4 regions of the Streptomyces sp. NPDC090022 genome follow, and region 2 is predicted to be linked to each of the others. Evidence: riboswitches for the same ligand, from Rfam matches in the RefSeq annotation. Region 2 holds a riboswitch; each other region holds the start of a gene.
What was found. A riboswitch is a leader RNA that binds a small molecule or an ion and turns the genes downstream of it on or off. The one in region 2 is predicted to bind cobalamin.
Positions count from the first base shown of each region.

Region 1: linked by a shared signal. The riboswitch ahead of ACIPXB_RS01940 (DUF4430 domain-containing protein) and the one ahead of metE (5-methyltetrahydropteroyltriglutamate--homocysteine S-methyltransferase) in region 2 are both predicted to bind cobalamin.
Region 3: linked by a shared signal. The riboswitch ahead of ACIPXB_RS02690 (ABC transporter substrate-binding protein) and the one ahead of metE (5-methyltetrahydropteroyltriglutamate--homocysteine S-methyltransferase) in region 2 are both predicted to bind cobalamin.
Region 4: linked by a shared signal. The riboswitch ahead of ACIPXB_RS22690 (energy-coupling factor ABC transporter permease) and the one ahead of metE (5-methyltetrahydropteroyltriglutamate--homocysteine S-methyltransferase) in region 2 are both predicted to bind cobalamin.

Region 1 is NZ_JBIVFN010000001.1:420,190-424,251, reverse strand. It holds gene ACIPXB_RS01950 (FecCD family ABC transporter permease) at 1-167, opposite strand, end outside; gene ACIPXB_RS01945 (ABC transporter substrate-binding protein) at 227-1,216, opposite strand; gene ACIPXB_RS01940 (DUF4430 domain-containing protein) at 1,523-2,017, opposite strand; cobalamin riboswitch at 2,152-2,297, opposite strand; partial or broken gene ACIPXB_RS01935 (alanine--tRNA ligase) at 2,342-4,062, opposite strand, start outside.
Region 2 is NZ_JBIVFN010000025.1:80,086-84,147, reverse strand. It holds gene ACIPXB_RS30790 (peptidase M23) at 1-286, opposite strand, end outside; gene ACIPXB_RS30785 (BTAD domain-containing putative transcriptional regulator) at 344-1,420, opposite strand; cobalamin riboswitch at 1,688-1,843, shown strand; gene metE (5-methyltetrahydropteroyltriglutamate--homocysteine S-methyltransferase) at 2,036-4,062, shown strand, end outside.
Region 3 is NZ_JBIVFN010000001.1:601,797-605,858, forward strand. It holds gene ACIPXB_RS02685 (glycoside hydrolase family 18 protein) at 1-1,119, opposite strand, end outside; cobalamin riboswitch at 1,221-1,356, shown strand; gene ACIPXB_RS02690 (ABC transporter substrate-binding protein) at 1,392-2,402, shown strand; gene ACIPXB_RS02695 (FecCD family ABC transporter permease) at 2,399-3,424, shown strand; gene ACIPXB_RS02700 (ABC transporter ATP-binding protein) at 3,421-4,062, shown strand, end outside.
Region 4 is NZ_JBIVFN010000013.1:101,943-106,004, reverse strand. It holds gene ACIPXB_RS22695 (AfsR/SARP family transcriptional regulator) at 1-2,397, shown strand, start outside; cobalamin riboswitch at 2,394-2,610, shown strand; gene ACIPXB_RS22690 (energy-coupling factor ABC transporter permease) at 2,638-3,333, shown strand; gene ACIPXB_RS22685 (energy-coupling factor ABC transporter substrate-binding protein) at 3,333-3,734, shown strand; gene cbiQ (cobalt ECF transporter T component CbiQ) at 3,739-4,062, shown strand, end outside.

The DNA of each region.
Region 1 (4,062 bases), on a different contig from region 2:
GGGTGGATGCGGTGCAGGAGGATCCCCCAGACCTGGTCGGCGGGAATGCTGATGGAGCCGGCGGTGATCCCTGCCGTCGCCACCAGGAGCACGAGCACGGCCAGGAGTGCGAGCACGAGCACGTACGGGAGGCCGCGCCACCGGGGCCCTGCGCGCCCGGCGGCCAGGCCTCCAGGGGCCCGCGGCGCTATGCCGGGCGCTCCCGGCGCCTGCTCCCGCAGCCCCCTCACCGGAAGCGGTCCGGATGGATCTGCCGCGCCAGCGACTCCACCGCACCGGGCACCCGTACCCCCAGCACCACCGACGACAGGGGCAGCACCGCGAACCGCTGCTCCTTGATCGCCGGTACGTCCTTGAGCGCGGGGTTGGCGAGCAGGAACTTCTTCTTGTCCTCGACCGGCTGGTCGCCGTAGTCGTAGATGACGACGACCTCCGGGGCCCGCTCGGCGACCTGCTCGAACGACACGTCACCGAACGCCTTGGGCACGTCCGCGAAGAGGTTCTCCCCGCCGGCCCTCTTGATGACCTCGTTGCCGATGCCCCGGCCGCCCGCGGTGAAGGCCGTCTTGTCGCCGCTGTCGTAGACGAACACCTTCGTCGCCGGCACTCCGCCCAGTCGGCCCCCGACCGAGTCCAGGGTGCCGTGCAGCTTCTTCACCACCTCCTCGGCGCGGTCCGGGACGCCGAAGATCTTCGCGACCGTGCGTATCTCCTCGTCCATCATCTCCATCGTCACCGGGCCTTCGGGGCACTCCTCGATGTTGAGATGGGTGTGGACTCCGGCCTTGACCAGGGCGGCGCGGCCGCGCCCCTCCTTCTCGTCGAAGGTGGTCGCGAACCCCCCGTAGACCAGGTCGGGTTCGACGGCCAGCAGCGCCTCCGCGGAGGGGTACTCCTTCGAGACGACCTTGATCCGGTCGTAGGCGGCCTGGTACTCGGGGAGCACCCTGTCGTCGAGGTACCCCGTGGCCACCATCGACTTCTCCAGCCCGAGCGCCAGCATCACCTCGGTCGCGTGCTGGTTCAGCGACACCGCGCGCCGCGGCGGCCGCTGGTACGTCGTCTCCACACCGCAGTTGGAGATCGTGACCGGAAACCCCGCGGCTGCGGGTGCCTTTGCGGCCGACGTGTCGACACGGGGTGCTCCCCCACAGCCGGCGGCAAGGAACACTGCCGCGACCACGGACACCAGCGTGTACCGGCGCATCTTCCTCATCAGATGGTTCCTCTCGCCACAGTCGCATGCGGGCATGGGGAGGTCCGCTCGTCAGCGGAGGGGCGGGTTTCAGCCGCTCCGCATCGCTGTGCAACCTCTCAGCAGTTGCGACTTGCCTGCAATAGGGGCGTCGATACCAGAGGGGGCGCACGGTTGCGCGCCCTGCTGTGCAACGGAGCCGACGAGGTGACCGACGCCGGCGACACCGTGGCGCCGTGCTGGGGCGCCTGAGGCACCCGGCGGGCCCGGGGCCCGCACCAGCGCGCCCCGGCCCGCCGGCTGGGCCTTGGCCTGGGCCGGCTGGGCTCAGAAGGACGTCCAGACGAACGACACCTGGTCGCCGGCGTTCAGCTTGAACTGGCAGCCGCCGACCGGGGTGGGCGTGCCGTTGACGGATATGTTCCAGTACGCCGAACCGCCGCCGCTGACGCCCTTGATGGTGTCGACGGAGAAGTCGTCGAAGGAGGCGTACCAGGTGCCGTCCCAGCCGAAGTAGTGGTTCTTCGCCGCGTCGTCCAGGGCGGCGGTCGGGGTCGGAACCCTGCTCGGGTTCGCCCCGCCGTTGGTCCCGTCGCACTTGTGGGTGCCGCCGGTGGCGGTGGTCACGTCGTGGCCCTTGGTCTTGACCTTGCCCTTGAACAGCAGGCCGTCAGGGCCCTGCACGGTGAGGGTGACCTTGACGGCGGCGTTGGTGTTCACGGGCTTGGCGTGGGCGACGGCGGGCGCGACCGTGAAGCCCGTGAGGGCGAGTCCCAGGGCGGCCGTGGTGACGGCGGCGCGACGGGTGGGGCTCAGGAGCATGGGGGGCCTTTCTGACCGGTCGGGTCGGCCGATGAGGCCCCTCGACCGGCGCGGCCCACCCCGGGCAGGCGCTCGAGCGCACTGGCGTGGTGTTCCGGCGGTACCGGGCTTCGCTCTGCAGACCGTGACAGTGGAAGCGGATGCTGCCGCGCGGCGGGCATCCCGACTCGCGGCGCTGGTCGACGCGCCGCACACGGTTGCAGGTCAGCGCCGGATTCCCACCGGCTTCCCCCATCGCACAGCCATGAAGTTGTCACCGGCCGGAGCCGGGCAGTGGAATCGTACGGGCCGCACCCGTACCGGCCAAGTGCCTTCGGGACCGGGCAGGCCGCCGCCCTGGGCGAGCTCCGCAGAGCCGCCGCCACGCCCGCCGAGGAGCTGCTGGACCAGTACGGAGGCGTTCAGCCCTGTGTCGCGGGCCGCAGTGTTGACGGCGGTGACCAGCCCCGTGCCCGCGGCGATGGCGACAACGCCCGGCGTACCGGCGGGAAGGCGGTCGCGTACGGCCGCTGCGAGCGCTCGGGCGTCGTTGGTGTCCTCGTCCGTCGTGGCGGTGACAACCTGGACCCCGTTGGCATGGGCGGCGGTGGCGGCGAGTTCGTTCGCGCGGGCGGTGGTGGCCTGCTGCTCGAGGCGGGCGTTCTCCCGGTCCGCCGTCTTGAGCCGCTCCAGCAGGCCGGCGATCCTATCGGGCAGCTCGGCGCGCGGGGCGCCCAGCTGTTCGGCGATCCGGGCGACGAGGTCGCGTTCGCGGGCCAGGTAGGAGAAGCCCTCGACGCCGACCGCGGCCTCCAGGCGGCGCATGCCGGCGCCGACCGAGCCCTCGGAGGTCAGGGCCACGGTGCCGATCTGGGAGGCGTGCTCGACGTGGGTGCCGCCGCACAGCTCGCGCGACCAGGCCCCGCCGATCTCGACGACGCGGACCTTCTCCCCGTACGTCTCGTCGAACAGGGCGAGCGCCCCGAGTTCCTTGGCCTCGGGCAGCGTCATCCACTGCACTCCGACGGGCAGGTCGCGGCGCAGGGCGCGGTTGGCGGCCTCTTCGACCTCGCTGCGGACGGCCGGGGAGAGGGCTCCGCGCCAGGGGAAGTCCAGGCGGAGGTAGCCGGGCCGGTTGTACGAGCCGGACTGCAGGGCGGTGGGGCCGAGGACCTCGCGCAGGGCCGCGTGCAGGACGTGGGTGCCCGAGTGGGCCTGCCGTGCGCCGAGGCGCCACTCGGCGTCGACGGCGGCGTGCACGGCGTCGTCGGGCGCGAGCTCGCCGGCGGTGATCCGTACCTGGTGGACGACCAGGCCCGGCAGGGGCCGCTGGACGTCGAGGACCTCGGCCTCGACGGAGGCGCCCGACAGGCGGCCCGCGTCGCTGTCCTGGCCGCCGGACTCGGCGTAGAACGGGGAGCGGTCCAGGACGACGGTGACGAGGTCGCCGGCGGCCGCGACCGGGACCGGGCCGGAGGTGCCGAGCAGGGCCAGTACGCGGGACTCGGTGGTCAGGGTCTCCCAGGCCCGCCAGTCGGTCGGTCCGTGCTCGTCCAGGACGGAGCGGAGGGCCGAGGTGTCCAGGGAGCCGCCGGACTTGCGGGCGCGGGCGTCGGCTCGGGCCCGCTCACGCTGGGCGTTCATCAGCGCCGTGAAGCCCTCACGGTCGACCTCCACGCCCTGCTCCGCGGCCATCTCCAGGGTCAGGTCGATCGGGAAGCCGTACGTGTCGTGCAGCATGAACGCCTGGGCGCCCCGCAGCGACCGGCCGCCTTCGGACGTCACCTGCGCGACCGCCGTGTCCAGAACCGTGGTGCCCTGCTTGAGGGTGGCCCGGAAGGCCTCCTCCTCTCCGTACGCCTGGTCGGCGATGCGGGCGAAGGAGTCCGCGAGCTCGGGGTAGCTGGGGGGCATGCAGTCGCGGGCGACCGGCAGCAGCTCGGGCAGGACCGGGTCGTGGACGCCGAGCTGGCGCATGGAGCGGACCGCGCGGCGCAGGATACGGCGCAGGACGTAGCCGCGTCCCTCGTTGCCGGGCGCGGTGCCGTCGCCGAGCAGCATCAGCG
Region 2 (4,062 bases):
GCGGGTTGAGCTGGTCGGCCATGACGGCGTCGGTGGCTGACGGGCCGGCCGGATCACACGGGGCGGTGGGGATGGCCATGCCCCTCACCGTCCCCTCCGGACCCATGAAGTACCGGGAGACGCCGTACCGGTCGTCACCCGGTCCCGGTCCCCGTCCCGGGCCCGGTCCCGGGACGGGCACGGCGTGGGCGAGGCCGGCCGGGGCGGTCAGGCCTATGAGCAGGGCCCATAAGCCGGTGATGACGGCGAGTCTGGAGAGCATGCGGGACAAGCCTGTTCCTGCCATGGTGTGCCTCTCTGTCGTGGGAAGTGGTGCGGTGCGGGGGGAGCGGCGGCGGCCGGGCTACGGGTGACGGCGTCGCGTGGTCGAGGCGTTGCCGGAAGGCCCCGGGCCCAGGGCGTCGTCGCCGCGCAGGATCGTCAGCCGCGTGCGGCGCAGCAGCCGGCTCGGAGGTACGCCGAGCTCGTCGGCGAGGCGGCGGCGGGCGACGTCGAAGACGGTCAGGGCGTCGGCCTGCCGGCCGTCGAGGTACAGCGCGCGCATCAGCGTCGCCGCCAGCTGCTCGTCCAGGGGGTGCGCCGCGGTCAGCGGGAACAGCTCGGCGATCGCGTCCGCGCCCCGGCCGAGCCGCAGTTGCCCCTCCGCCTTTCGCCGGGCGATGGCGATCCGGCGCTCGGTCAGCCTCAGCCGCTCCAGTTCGGCGAGCGGCCCGGGCACGCCGGCCAGGGGTTCGCCGCGGAACAGCGCCAGCGCCTGGGCGCACAGGCGGACCGCCTCGGCCCGCTCGCCCGCGCGCTCGGCCGCCGCGACACCGGTGACGAGTTCCTCCATGTGGGCCACGTCGACGTCGACGGCGTCGGAGACCAGCCGGTAGCCACAGCGGGCGTGCTCGATGACGGAGTCCGGGTCGTCCCCGAGGCGGAGGGCCTTGCGCAGTCGGTAGACGTAGACCGGGATCACGTTGGTGACCGGCGGTTCCATCCCCCAGACGTCGTCGAGGAGTTCCCGCCGGCTGAGCGTCCGGCCCGTGCTGAACGCCAGCGCCGCGAGCACGGCTTGCTGCCGGAGGTGCCCGAGCTCCAGGGGGCGCCCGTCCCGCGAGGCCCGCAGGGGCCCGAGCAGCGAGATCCGTACCCTCGGGCCGGCCGGCGCCGCCGGGCTCGCCGGCCGGGTGCGGGGGCCGCGGCCGGGAACGATCAGGCCGCAGTCGAAGGCGTGCACGATGGCGGCGGCCCGGTCGCGCAGACCGAGCTTCACGAGGATCCGCGCGAGGTCCGCGGCCACGACGCCCTCCGGGACGGCGAGGGCGGCGGCGATCTCGTCGTCCCGCAAGCCGCACCCGACCGCGGCGAGCACCTCGCGCTCCTGCCGCCCGAGGACGGCGGCGGTCGGGCGGTCCGTGGCGGCGGTCGTCGGCATCATGCTCCCCGGCTCCCTGCTGGTCGGTCGGGCGGGCGCCGTCGACACCGTAGGGGGCGTCGCGCAGGGGAAGGCATCCGGAACGATCCGGAGTGACACGAGCGACGACGGAGCCCCAGCCCCTTCCAGCACATGAAGTCGGGCTCCCGGCGGGGAGATCGCCCTCGGCGGAGTCCGGATGTTGGACACATGCTCGCCGCTGAGCGATCCGGCCCTCTAGGCTGGCGGGGCAGCTGGTTCGCCCCGTCCGCCAGGCGGGATGCGTCGTAAGAGGGAACCCGGTGGGAATCCGGGACTGCCCCGCAGCGGTGAGCGGGAACGACCGCCGTCATACGCACTGGGACCGGACAACGGTCCTGGGAAGCGACGGCCAGTAGGTGCCTGCCTCGGCAGAGGCCGGCGTGCCCGCGAGTCCGAAGACCTGCCCGTTGCCCGTGCGCGGAACCGTTTCCGCGTTACGGAGATCCCGGTGACCTCGTGGGCGGGTCGGCGTACACAGCGAGCGGCACGTGCGGGCATTCGTCCCGCGGCGGGGTCCGCGCGTTCTGTCGTTCCCTTCGCGTCCGCGTCCCGTTGCCGGGACGTTTCTGGACACATCTCGCGAAGGAGAGTTCCGTGACAGCGAAGCCCGCAGCCGCGGCAGCACGAGCCACCGTGTACGGCTACCCCCGCCAGGGGCAGAACCGCGAACTGAAGAAGGCCATCGAGGGCTACTGGAAGGGCCGCGTCACCGCCGACGCCCTCCGGACCACCGCCGCCGACCTGCGCCGTACAGCCTGGCAGCAGCTGGCCGAAGCCGGCATCCACGAGGTGCCGACCGGTGACTTCTCGTACTACGACCACGTCCTGGACACCAGCATCATGGTCGGCGCCGTCCCCTCCCGCCACCGCTCGGCGGTCGAGGCCGACGCCCTGGACGGCTACTTCGCGATGGCCCGCGGCACCCAGGACGTGGCGCCGCTGGAGATGACCAAGTGGTTCGACACCAACTACCACTACCTGGTCCCCGAACTCGGCCCCGACACCGTCTTCACCGCCGACTCCACCAAGCAGGTCGCCGAGCTGAAAGAAGCGCTCGCGCTCGGGCACACCGCCCGCCCGGTCCTCGTCGGCCCGGTCACCTACCTGCTGCTGGCCAAGCCCGCCCCGGGCGTGGCCGCGGACTTCGAGCCCCTGACCCTGCTGGACCGGCTGCTGCCCGTCTACACCCAGGTACTGGCCGACCTGCGGGCCGCCGGCGCCGAGTGGGTGCAGATCGACGAGCCCGCCCTGGTACAGGACCGCACCCCGGCCGAACTGAACGCCGCCGCCCGCGCCTACCGCGAGCTGGGAGCGGCCACCGACCGGCCGAAGCTGCTGGTCGCCTCCTACTTCGACCGGCTCGGCGACGCCCTCCAGGTCCTCGCGGCCGCCCCCGTCGAGGGTCTGGCCCTGGACTTCACCGACTCCGCGGCCGCGAACCTGGACGCCCTCGCCGCGGTCGGCGGGCTGCCGGGCAAGCGGCTGGTGGCGGGCGTGGTCAACGGCCGCAACATCTGGATCAACGACTACCAGAAGTCCCTGACCACGCTCGGCACCCTCCTCGGGCTGGCCGACCGGGTCGATGTCGCCGCGTCCTGCTCGCTCCTGCACGTCCCGCTGGACGCCGCCGCCGAACGCGACATCGACCCGCAGATCCGGCGCTGGCTGGCCTTCGCCCGCCAGAAGACCACCGAGATCGCCACCCTCGCCCGCGGCCTCGCCCAGGGCACCGACACCATCGCCGCCGAACTCGCCGCGAACCGCGCCGACCTGGCGTCCCGCGCGAGCTCCGCCATCACCCACGACCCCGCCGTCCGGGCCCGCACCGCCGCGATCACCGACACCGACGGCCGCCGCTCCCAGCCGTATGCCGAGCGCGCCGCGGCCCAGCGCGCCCATCTGGGTCTGCCCGTGCTGCCGACCACCACGATCGGCTCGTTCCCGCAGACCGACGAGCTGCGCGTGGCCCGCGCCGACCTGCGGGCCGGCCGGATCGACACCGCCGGCTACGAGGAGCGGATCGAGAACGAGATCCGTGAGGTGATCTCCTTCCAGGAGAAGACCGGGATCGACGTCCTCGTGCACGGCGAGCCCGAACGCAACGACATGGTCCAGTACTTCGCCGAGCAGCTGACCGGATACGTCGCCACGCAGCACGGCTGGGTCCAGTCCTACGGCACCCGGTACGTGCGCCCGCCGGTCCTGGCCGGTGACATCTCCCGCCCCGAGCCGATGACCGTGCGCTGGACCACCTACGCGCAGGCGCAGACCGCAAAGCCGGTCAAGGGCATGCTGACCGGCCCCGTCACCATGCTCGCCTGGTCCTTCGTCCGCGACGACCAGCCGCTCGGAGAGACCGCCCGGCAGGTGGCCCTCGCCCTCCGCGACGAGGTCAACGACCTGGAGGCGGCGGGGACGTCGGTCATCCAGGTGGACGAGCCGGCGCTGCGCGAGACGCTGCCGCTGCGGTCCGCCGACCACGCCGACTACCTGGCCTGGGCCACCGAGTCCTTCCGGCTCAGCACCAGCGGCGTCCGGCCGGACACCCAGATCCACACCCACATGTGCTACGCCGAGTTCGGCGACATCGTCCAGGCCATCGACGACCTCGACGCCGACGT
Region 3 (4,062 bases), on a different contig from region 2:
CGCCAGCTTCCGCAGCGCCTTGTAGTCCTCGTACCCGGCCGCCCAGGTGGCCGGCGCGGGGCCGGTCGCGGGCTGCCCCATGCCGTCCCCGCCGCCGCTGACCCCGGTCCAGCCCTGCCCGTAGAAGGGCATGCCCATCACCAGCTTGTGCGCGGGCGCGCCCCGCCGCTGCCAGGCCTCGACGGTGCCGTCCACGCTGAAGTCGTCCCGGGCGTACAGGGCGGACTGCTGGGCGGTCCTCGGCTCCCCGGAGACGTGGAAGTCGTACCCCTGGAGCGTGACGAAGTCCAGGTCGCGCATGATCCGGCGGACCTCGAAGCCCGCGTCGATCTTGGCGGGGGCGGTCGGCACGAAGGCGCTCAGCTCGTACCTCCGCTTCTGGGCGCGTCCGTACGCATCCAGCTGGGTGCGGAACTCCCGTACCAGCTCGGTGAAGTTCCGCTTGTCCTCCGGCCGGTACGTGGTGTCCGTGTCCCCGGCCGACCCCGGCCACTCCCAGTCGAGGTCGATGCCGTCGAAGAGCCCGGCGGCCGCGCCCGCGCCGCCCCGGGCGCCGTCCTGCGGCAGGTTGCCCTTGATGTACAGGTCGATGCAGGACGAGACGAACGCCTTGCGCGAGGCGGGGGTGCGGGCGGCGTCCGAGAAGTGGGTGGACCAGCTCCAGCCGCCCAGCGAGATGAGCACCTTCAGACCAGGGTGCTTGGCCTTGAGCTCACGCAGCTGGTTGAAGTTCCCGGCGAGCGGCTGCTGGGCGTCGTCGGCCACTCCGTCGACGGAGTCGGCCGCGGCCAGCGGACGGACGTAGTCGGCCCAGGCGTCGGCCTCGCCCGGCACGTTGCCGGTGAAGCACCTGCCGTCCGGGCCGACGTTCCCGAAGGCGTAGTTGATGTGGGTGAGCTTGCCGGCGGTGCCGTTGGTGTCGAGGTCCTGGACCTGGAAGTCCCGTCCGTAGACGCCCCATTGGGTGAAGTATCCGACGCGCTTGTACGAGCGGCCGTGGTCGCGGTCCCGGTCGGGGCCGCTGTCGGCGGCGGCGCCGGCGGCGGGCGCGAACGCGGCCAGCAGGGAGAAGGAGCAGGCGGCGGCGACGGCCAGCCTGCCGAGCATGCTGCGGCGCATGGGCTTCCTTTGCGGATGCGGGCAATGGACGTGCGCTGTGCACCCCGGAAACTATTGGTCTGGACCAGCTGGGTCAAGAGGGCCGCCGGGCCCGCGGAGGCGTCTGGCAGACTGGGCTGCGTCACCCCAGGCGGTGCAGGACAGGAAACCGGTGCGATTCCGGTGCGGTCCCGCCACTGTGACCGGATCCCGACGGGTTCCGGGAGTCAGACACTGACGCACCGCCTCCTCACGTCGACCAGGGGACGAGGATCCCCCGGAGAGGCTTCGCCATGCCGCTGTCCCGCGCCCGCGCCCGCCGTGCCGCACTGCGTACGCTCGCGCCCCTCGCGCTCCTGATACCCCTGACCGCGTGCGCGGGAGCCCCCGCCGGCGACGGCCCCGCCTCGGCGGCCCCGGCGGCCCCGGCGGACGGATTCCCGTACACCGTCACCAACTGCGGCGTGAGCACGACCTTCACGGCCCCGCCCCGACGTACCGTCACCATGAACCAGCACGCCACCGAACTCCTCCTCGCCCTCGGCCTCGAGGACCGCATCGCCGCCACCGCCTACCTCGACGACGCGGTCCTGCCCCGCTACCAGGGCGCCTACGGGAAGATCAAGGTGCTCGCGAAGGAGTACCCCTCGAAGGAGCTGCTGCTGGGCGCCGAGCCCGACTTCGTCTACGGCGGCTACCGCAGCGCGTTCGACAAGGCACAGGGCCGCGACCGCGAGGGCCTGCAGAAGAGCGGGATCAACACCCGCCTGAACGTGGAGTACTGCACCGACGGACCCGTAGGACTCGCCCAGCTCAAGACCGAGATCACCGAGGTCGCCCGCACCTTCGGCGTCCCCGAGCGCGGCGCCCGCCTGATCGAGGACGAACAGCGCCGCATCGACGCCGTCACCGCCCGGGTCAAGGACAAGCCCCGGCCCGCCGTCTTCGTGTACGACTCCGGCGAGGGCGCCGCCTCCACCTCCGGCGGCCAGGGCATCGGCAACGAGATCGTCTCCCTGGCCGGCGGCACGAACGTGTTCGCCGACCTCAAGGACACCTTCGGCGACGTGTCCTGGGAGCAGGTCATCGCACGCAAGCCCGAGGTCGTCCTCATCTACGACTACGGCGGCACGAGCGTCGAGGCCAAGAAGCAGCGCCTGCTGAACGACCCGGCCCTCGCGCAGGTTCCCGCGATCCGTGACAAGAAGTTCGTGGTACTGCCGCTGTCCTCGGCCGTCCTCGGCGTCCGCGTCGCCGACGCCGTCGAGTCCCTGGCCGGCGGCCTGCACCCCGACGCCGCGTGAGGGCGCGCACCCCCCTCGCCCTCGTGCTCGTCCTGCTCACGGCCGCGCTCGCCGCCTCCGCCGTGGCCGGGCTGGCCCTCGGGCCGGTCCGGATCGCTCCCGGCCGGGTGCTCGACATCGTGCTCGGCGGGGAACGCACCGGAGCCTTCGCCTCCATCGTGTGGGACGTGCGGATGCCACGCGTCCTGCTCGGGGCCGTCGTCGGCGCCGGGCTCGCGGTGTCCGGCACCGTACTGCAGGCCCTCGTACGCAACCAGCTCGCCGACCCGTTCCTGCTCGGCGCCTCCTCGGGGGCCTCCGCCGGGGCGGTCCTGGTCCTCGTGCTCGGCGTCGGCGCGGGCGTGGCCACCAGCCTGAGTCTGCCGTTCGCCGCGTTCGCCGGGGCGATGGGCGCGCTCGTCGCCGTGTACGCGATGGCCCGGCGCGGCGGCACCATGACCACCGGCCGACTGATCCTGGCCGGGGTCGCCGTCCAGTACATCCTGTCGGCCCTGACCAGCCTGGTGCTGGTGCTCGCCGCCGAGGCCGACCAGGTCCGGTCGGTGCTGTTCTGGACGCTGGGCGGACTCGGCGGGGCCCGCTGGGACGAACTGGCCCTGCCCGCCGCCGCCCTGGCCTTCGGCACCGGCCTGCTGCTCGCGCTCGCCCGGCCGCTGGACCTGCTGCTGGCCGGCGAGGAGGGTGCGCGGACCCTGGGCCTGGACACCGGGCGCTTCCGGGCCGCCGTGTTCGTCCTCACCTCGCTGGTCATCGGGGTGCTGGTGGCCTACAGCGGGGCGATCGGCTTCGTGGGCCTGATGATTCCGCACGCCGCGCGCATGCTGGTCGGCGCCGGGCACCGGGCGCTGCTGCCGGTGGCCGCGCTCGGCGGTGCGGTGTTCCTGACCCTGGCCGACCTGGTCGCCCGTACCGCCGCCGCCCCCGAGGAGATACCCGTCGGGGTGGTCACCGCGCTGGCCGGCGGACCGTTCTTCCTGTGGCTGCTGCGGCGGTCCACCCGGGTGGAGGGGATCACCGGATGAAACCCGTGGAACTGCGCCTGGACGCCGTCCGGTACGAGACGGACGGCCACACCCTGCTGCACGGCGCCGACCTCGCCGCACGCCCCGGCGAGACGGTCGGCGTGGTCGGCCCCAACGGCAGCGGCAAGACCACACTCCTGCGCTGTGTCTACGGCGCCCTGCGGCCCACGTCCGGCCGGGTGCTGCTGGACGGAGCGGACGCCGCCGCGCTCACCGTCAAGGAGCGGGCCCGGCGGGTGGCGGTCGTCCCGCAGGACGCCGGCGGCACCCTCGGGCTGACGGTCCGAGAGGTCGTCGCGATGGGCCGCAGCCCGCACAAACGGTTCTGGGAGACGGACGGCAGGGACGACGGCGTACGCGTCGCCGAGGCCCTGCGGACGGTCGGCGCCGACCACCTGGACGGGAGGCGTTTCGACGCGCTCTCCGGCGGCGAGCGGCAACGGGCCCTGGTGGCCCGGGCCCTGGTCCAGGACCCGGGCCTGCTGGCCCTGGACGAGCCGACGAACCACCTGGACATCCGCTACCAGCTGGAGATCCTGGCCCTGGTCCGCTCCCTGCCCGCCACCGGCCTGCTGGTGCTGCACGACCTCAATCTGGCCGCCTCCTTCTGCGACCGGCTCTACGTGCTGCACCAGGGC
Region 4 (4,062 bases), on a different contig from region 2:
CCGCACCCCACCCTGCCTCCGCACCCCACCCGGGCCCTGACCCCGCACCCCGCCCGGGAGCCGGCCCCGGCCCCGCCTCCGTACCCCATCCCGGCCTCGGAACCGGCCCCGGCCCCGGCCCCGCACCTTGCCCCCGCCCCGGAACCAGCGCCGGTTCCGGAACCGGCGCCCGCCCCGGCACCCGGGCCGCCAGCGCCCGCGCCGCTCGACGCGGTCGCGTCCCCCGTCCCGCCGGCACCCGTCGCCCCCGTGCCCGCCCAGCTGCCGCCCGCGACCGAGGCCTTCGTCGGACGCGTCGTGGAGGCCGCCGCCCTGGTGCCCGCCCTGCGCGCGGCCGGCGGCGGGGTGTGCGTGGTCACCGGGCAGGCCGGGATCGGGAAGACCGCACTCGCGGTCGAGGTCGCCCGGAGCGTGCGCGAGGACTTCCCCGACGGGCAGCTGTTCGTCGATCTGCGCGGGGCCGACCAGGGGGCCGCCGACCCCGCCGAGGTGCTGGCCGGGTTCCTGCGCGGGCTCGGCGTGGACGGGGCCTGCGTGCCCGCCGCGGCCGGGGAGCGGGCCGCGCTCTACCGGAGCCTGCTGGCCGGCCGGCGGGTGCTGGTCGTCCTCGACAACGCCGCCGGGGAGGAGCAGGTACGGGCGCTGCTGCCCGGCCCCGCCGGTTCGGGCTGCGCGGTGCTGGTCACCAGCCGGCGCCGGCTGACCGGGCTGGACCGGCGCCTCGCGCTCACCCTGCCGGTGCTGGCCGAGGCCGACGCCCTCGGTCTGCTGGGCCGGGTCGTGGGGCACGGGCGGGTCGCCGGGGAGGCCGGGGCGGCGCGCGAACTGGTCGCGCTGTGCGGCCGGCTGCCGCTGGCCCTGCGCGTGGTCGCCGCCCGGCTCGCCGCCGCCCCGCACCGCGAACTGGCGCGCCTGGCGGCGCGGCTGCGCGACGAGCGCGGGCGGCTGGACGAGCTCGCGCACCACGGGGGCGACGTCCGGGCCGGGCTGCGGCTGAGCTACCGGGCGCTGCCCGCCGAGGCCCGCGCCCTGCTGCGCGCGCTGGCCGTGCTGGACGCGCCGGACTGTGCCGGCTGGGTCGCCGCCGCCCTCCTCGACCGGCCCCCGGAGCGCGCCGAGGAGGCCCTGGACGCCCTGGTCGGCGCCCATCTGCTGGAGGTCGCCGGGCGGGACGAGGCCGGGCAGCTGCGCTACCGCCTGCACGACCTGGTCCGCGCCTTCGGCCGCGAACTGGCCGCCCCCGGACCGGCGGACGCGGCGCTGCGCCGGGCGCTCGGCTGCTGGGTCGCCCTGGTCCGCGCGGGCCGCCGGGCCCACCAGGGGCTGGACTACCCGGGCCTGGGCCGCGGGGCCCCGGCGGCGGCGCCACGGCCGGGTCGGGCCGCCGGGTGGGAGCCCGAGCCGGGCGTGCTGGCGCTGGTCCGGGCGGAGCCGGTGCGCTGGCTGGGGGCCGAGCGGGAGGCGCTGGTGGCGACCGTACGGCAGGCGGCCGCCGTCGATCCGTACGCCTGCCGGGAGCTGGCCGCCGCCGGGGAGTACCTCTTCGACCTGCGCAGCGATCTGACGGGGTGGCAGACCGTGCAGGAGAGCGCGCTCGCGGCCGCGCGGGCGGCCGGTGACCGGACCGGTCAGGCCCTGATGCTGGTGGGGCTGGGCCGGCTGCGGGCCTGCCGGGTGGAGTGGGGGCCGGCGCGCGAGACGGTCGCGGCCGGGGAGCGACTGTTCGAGGAGCTGGGGGACGCGCACGGGGCGGCGTACGCGGGCTGGGTGCTGGCGTACCTGGACCGGGTGCAGGGCCGGCTCCCCGAGGCGCTGGAGCGCTGCCGGAGGATCGCCCCCGTCTTCGAGGCGGCCGGCGACCGGTACGGGCAGGCGCACGCGCTGCGCGGGATCGGCCAGGTGCTGCTCGCCGGGGGCGACAGCGCCGGCGCCCTCGACGTGCTGCGCGAGGCCCTGGCCGTCGCGGTGCGCGGCGGCGCCGCCTGGCCCCGGATGTGCATGCTGCGCTGGGTCGCCGACGCGCAGCTCGTACGGGGCCGGCTGGCGGAGGCGGCGGCCGGTTTCCGGGAGGTGCTGGCCCATACGGAGGGCTCCGGCGACCTCGCCGGGCAGTCGGCGGCCCGGATCGGGCTCGGCCGGATCGCCCTGGAGCGGGGCGACACGGCGCAGGCGCTGCGGCAGTTGCGGGCCGCGGACGAACTGGGCCGGCGCTCCGGGCAGACCCTGGTGCACGCCCTCGCCGTACCGCCGCTGGCCCGGGCGCTGCTCGCGGCGGGCGAGACGGCCGCCGCCCGGGCCCTGCTGGAGGAGGCCCAGGAGGGCTGCCGCCGGATGAACGCACGGCCGTTGCTCGAGCAGCTCCGGGCGGCGCTGGCCGCCGTGCCGTCCGTGCCGTAGGGTCATCGAGCCTTGGTGTTCGGGAAACCGGTGGAAGACCGGTGCGGCCCTCGCCACTGTGATCGGGAAGTCCGGCTCCTCCCCCTGCCCGCGGCAGGGGACCCCCAGCGGGAAGCCACTGGGCGGCGGCGGGATGATCCGCACCGCCTGGGAAGGCGGGGCCAGGGCATCAACCCGTGAGCCAGGAGACCGGCCAGGGTGCGTTGTCCATCCACGAGGTGCTGGAGAGGTCTCCCACTCATGCATATAGCCGAGGGGTTCCTGCCCCCTTTGCACGCGGCCGCCTGGGGCGCCGCGTCCGCTCCCTTCGTCGTCCACGGCGTCCGCGCGCTGAGCCGTGAGGTGAAGGCGAACCCGGAGAGCACCCTGCTGCTCGGTGCGTCCGGAGCGTTCACTTTCGTCCTGTCCGCCCTGAAGATCCCGTCGGTCACGGGCAGTTGCTCGCACCCGACCGGGACGGGGCTCGGCGCGATCCTCTTCCGGCCACCGGTCATGGCGGTGCTCGGGACGATCACCCTGCTCTTCCAGGCGCTGCTGCTGGCGCACGGCGGCCTGACGACGCTCGGCGCGAACGTCTTCTCGATGGCGATCGCCGGCCCGTGGGCGGGGTACGCGGTCTACCGGCTGCTGCGCAGGTCCGGTGTCCCGCTCATGGTCACCGTCTTCTTCGGCGCGTTCGTCGCCGACCTGGTCACCTACTGCGTCACCAGCGTGCAGCTGGCGCTGGCCTTCCCCGACCCGGGCTCCGGTTTCGCGGGCGCGCTCGCGAAGTTCGGGGGGATCTTCGCGGTGACGCAGATCCCGCTGGCGGTCAGCGAGGGCCTGCTGACGGTGCTGGTGATGCGGCTGCTGATGCGGTCGAGCAAGGCGGACCTGATCCGGCTGGGCGTCGCGAAGATCACCGGGTCGAAGACGAAGCAGGAGGCGGCGGTCTGATGTCGAGGAACGCGAAGATCAACACCCTGCTGCTGCTCCTGGTGGCGGCGCTGGCCGTGCTCCCGCTCGCGCTGGGGCTGGGCGAGGGCAAGGAGGAGCCGTTCGCGGGCGCGGACGCGCAGGCGGAGGCGGCGATCACCGAGCTGAAGCCGGATTACGAGCCGTGGTTCTCCCCGCTGTACGAACCCCCGTCCGGGGAGATCGAGTCGGCGCTGTTCGCCCTCCAGGCGGCGATCGGCGCGGGCGTGCTCGCGTACTACTTCGGGCTGCGCAAGGGCCGCCGCCAGGGCGCGGCGGAGGCGGAGGCGGCCGGTACGGGTACGGCGGGGACGGCGGGCGCCGGGCAGAGCGCCGGGGAGGGCGCCGCCGTGAGCGCGGCGGCCGGGTCCGCGGAGTCCTGAGCCCGTGCTTCCCATCGACGCGGCCGCGCACAGCAGCCGCTGGCGGGGCCGTCACCCGTTGGAGAAGGCCCTGCTGGGGCTGGGTCTGACGGTGACGGCCGTCTGCCTGCCGCCGTGGCCGGGCGCCCCGCTGGTGGGGGCGGCCACCCTGGCGGTGCTGCTGGGCCCGGCGGGGGTGGGCCGGCGGCAGCTGTGGCGGGCCTTCCGCATCCCGCTGGGCTTCTGCTGCACCGGCGCCGTGCCGCTGCTGTTCGCGGTGGGCGGCCCGGCGGGCTGGGTCGCGCTGGCCCCGGACGGGCCGCGGCAGGCCGCGGAGTTGCTGCTGCGC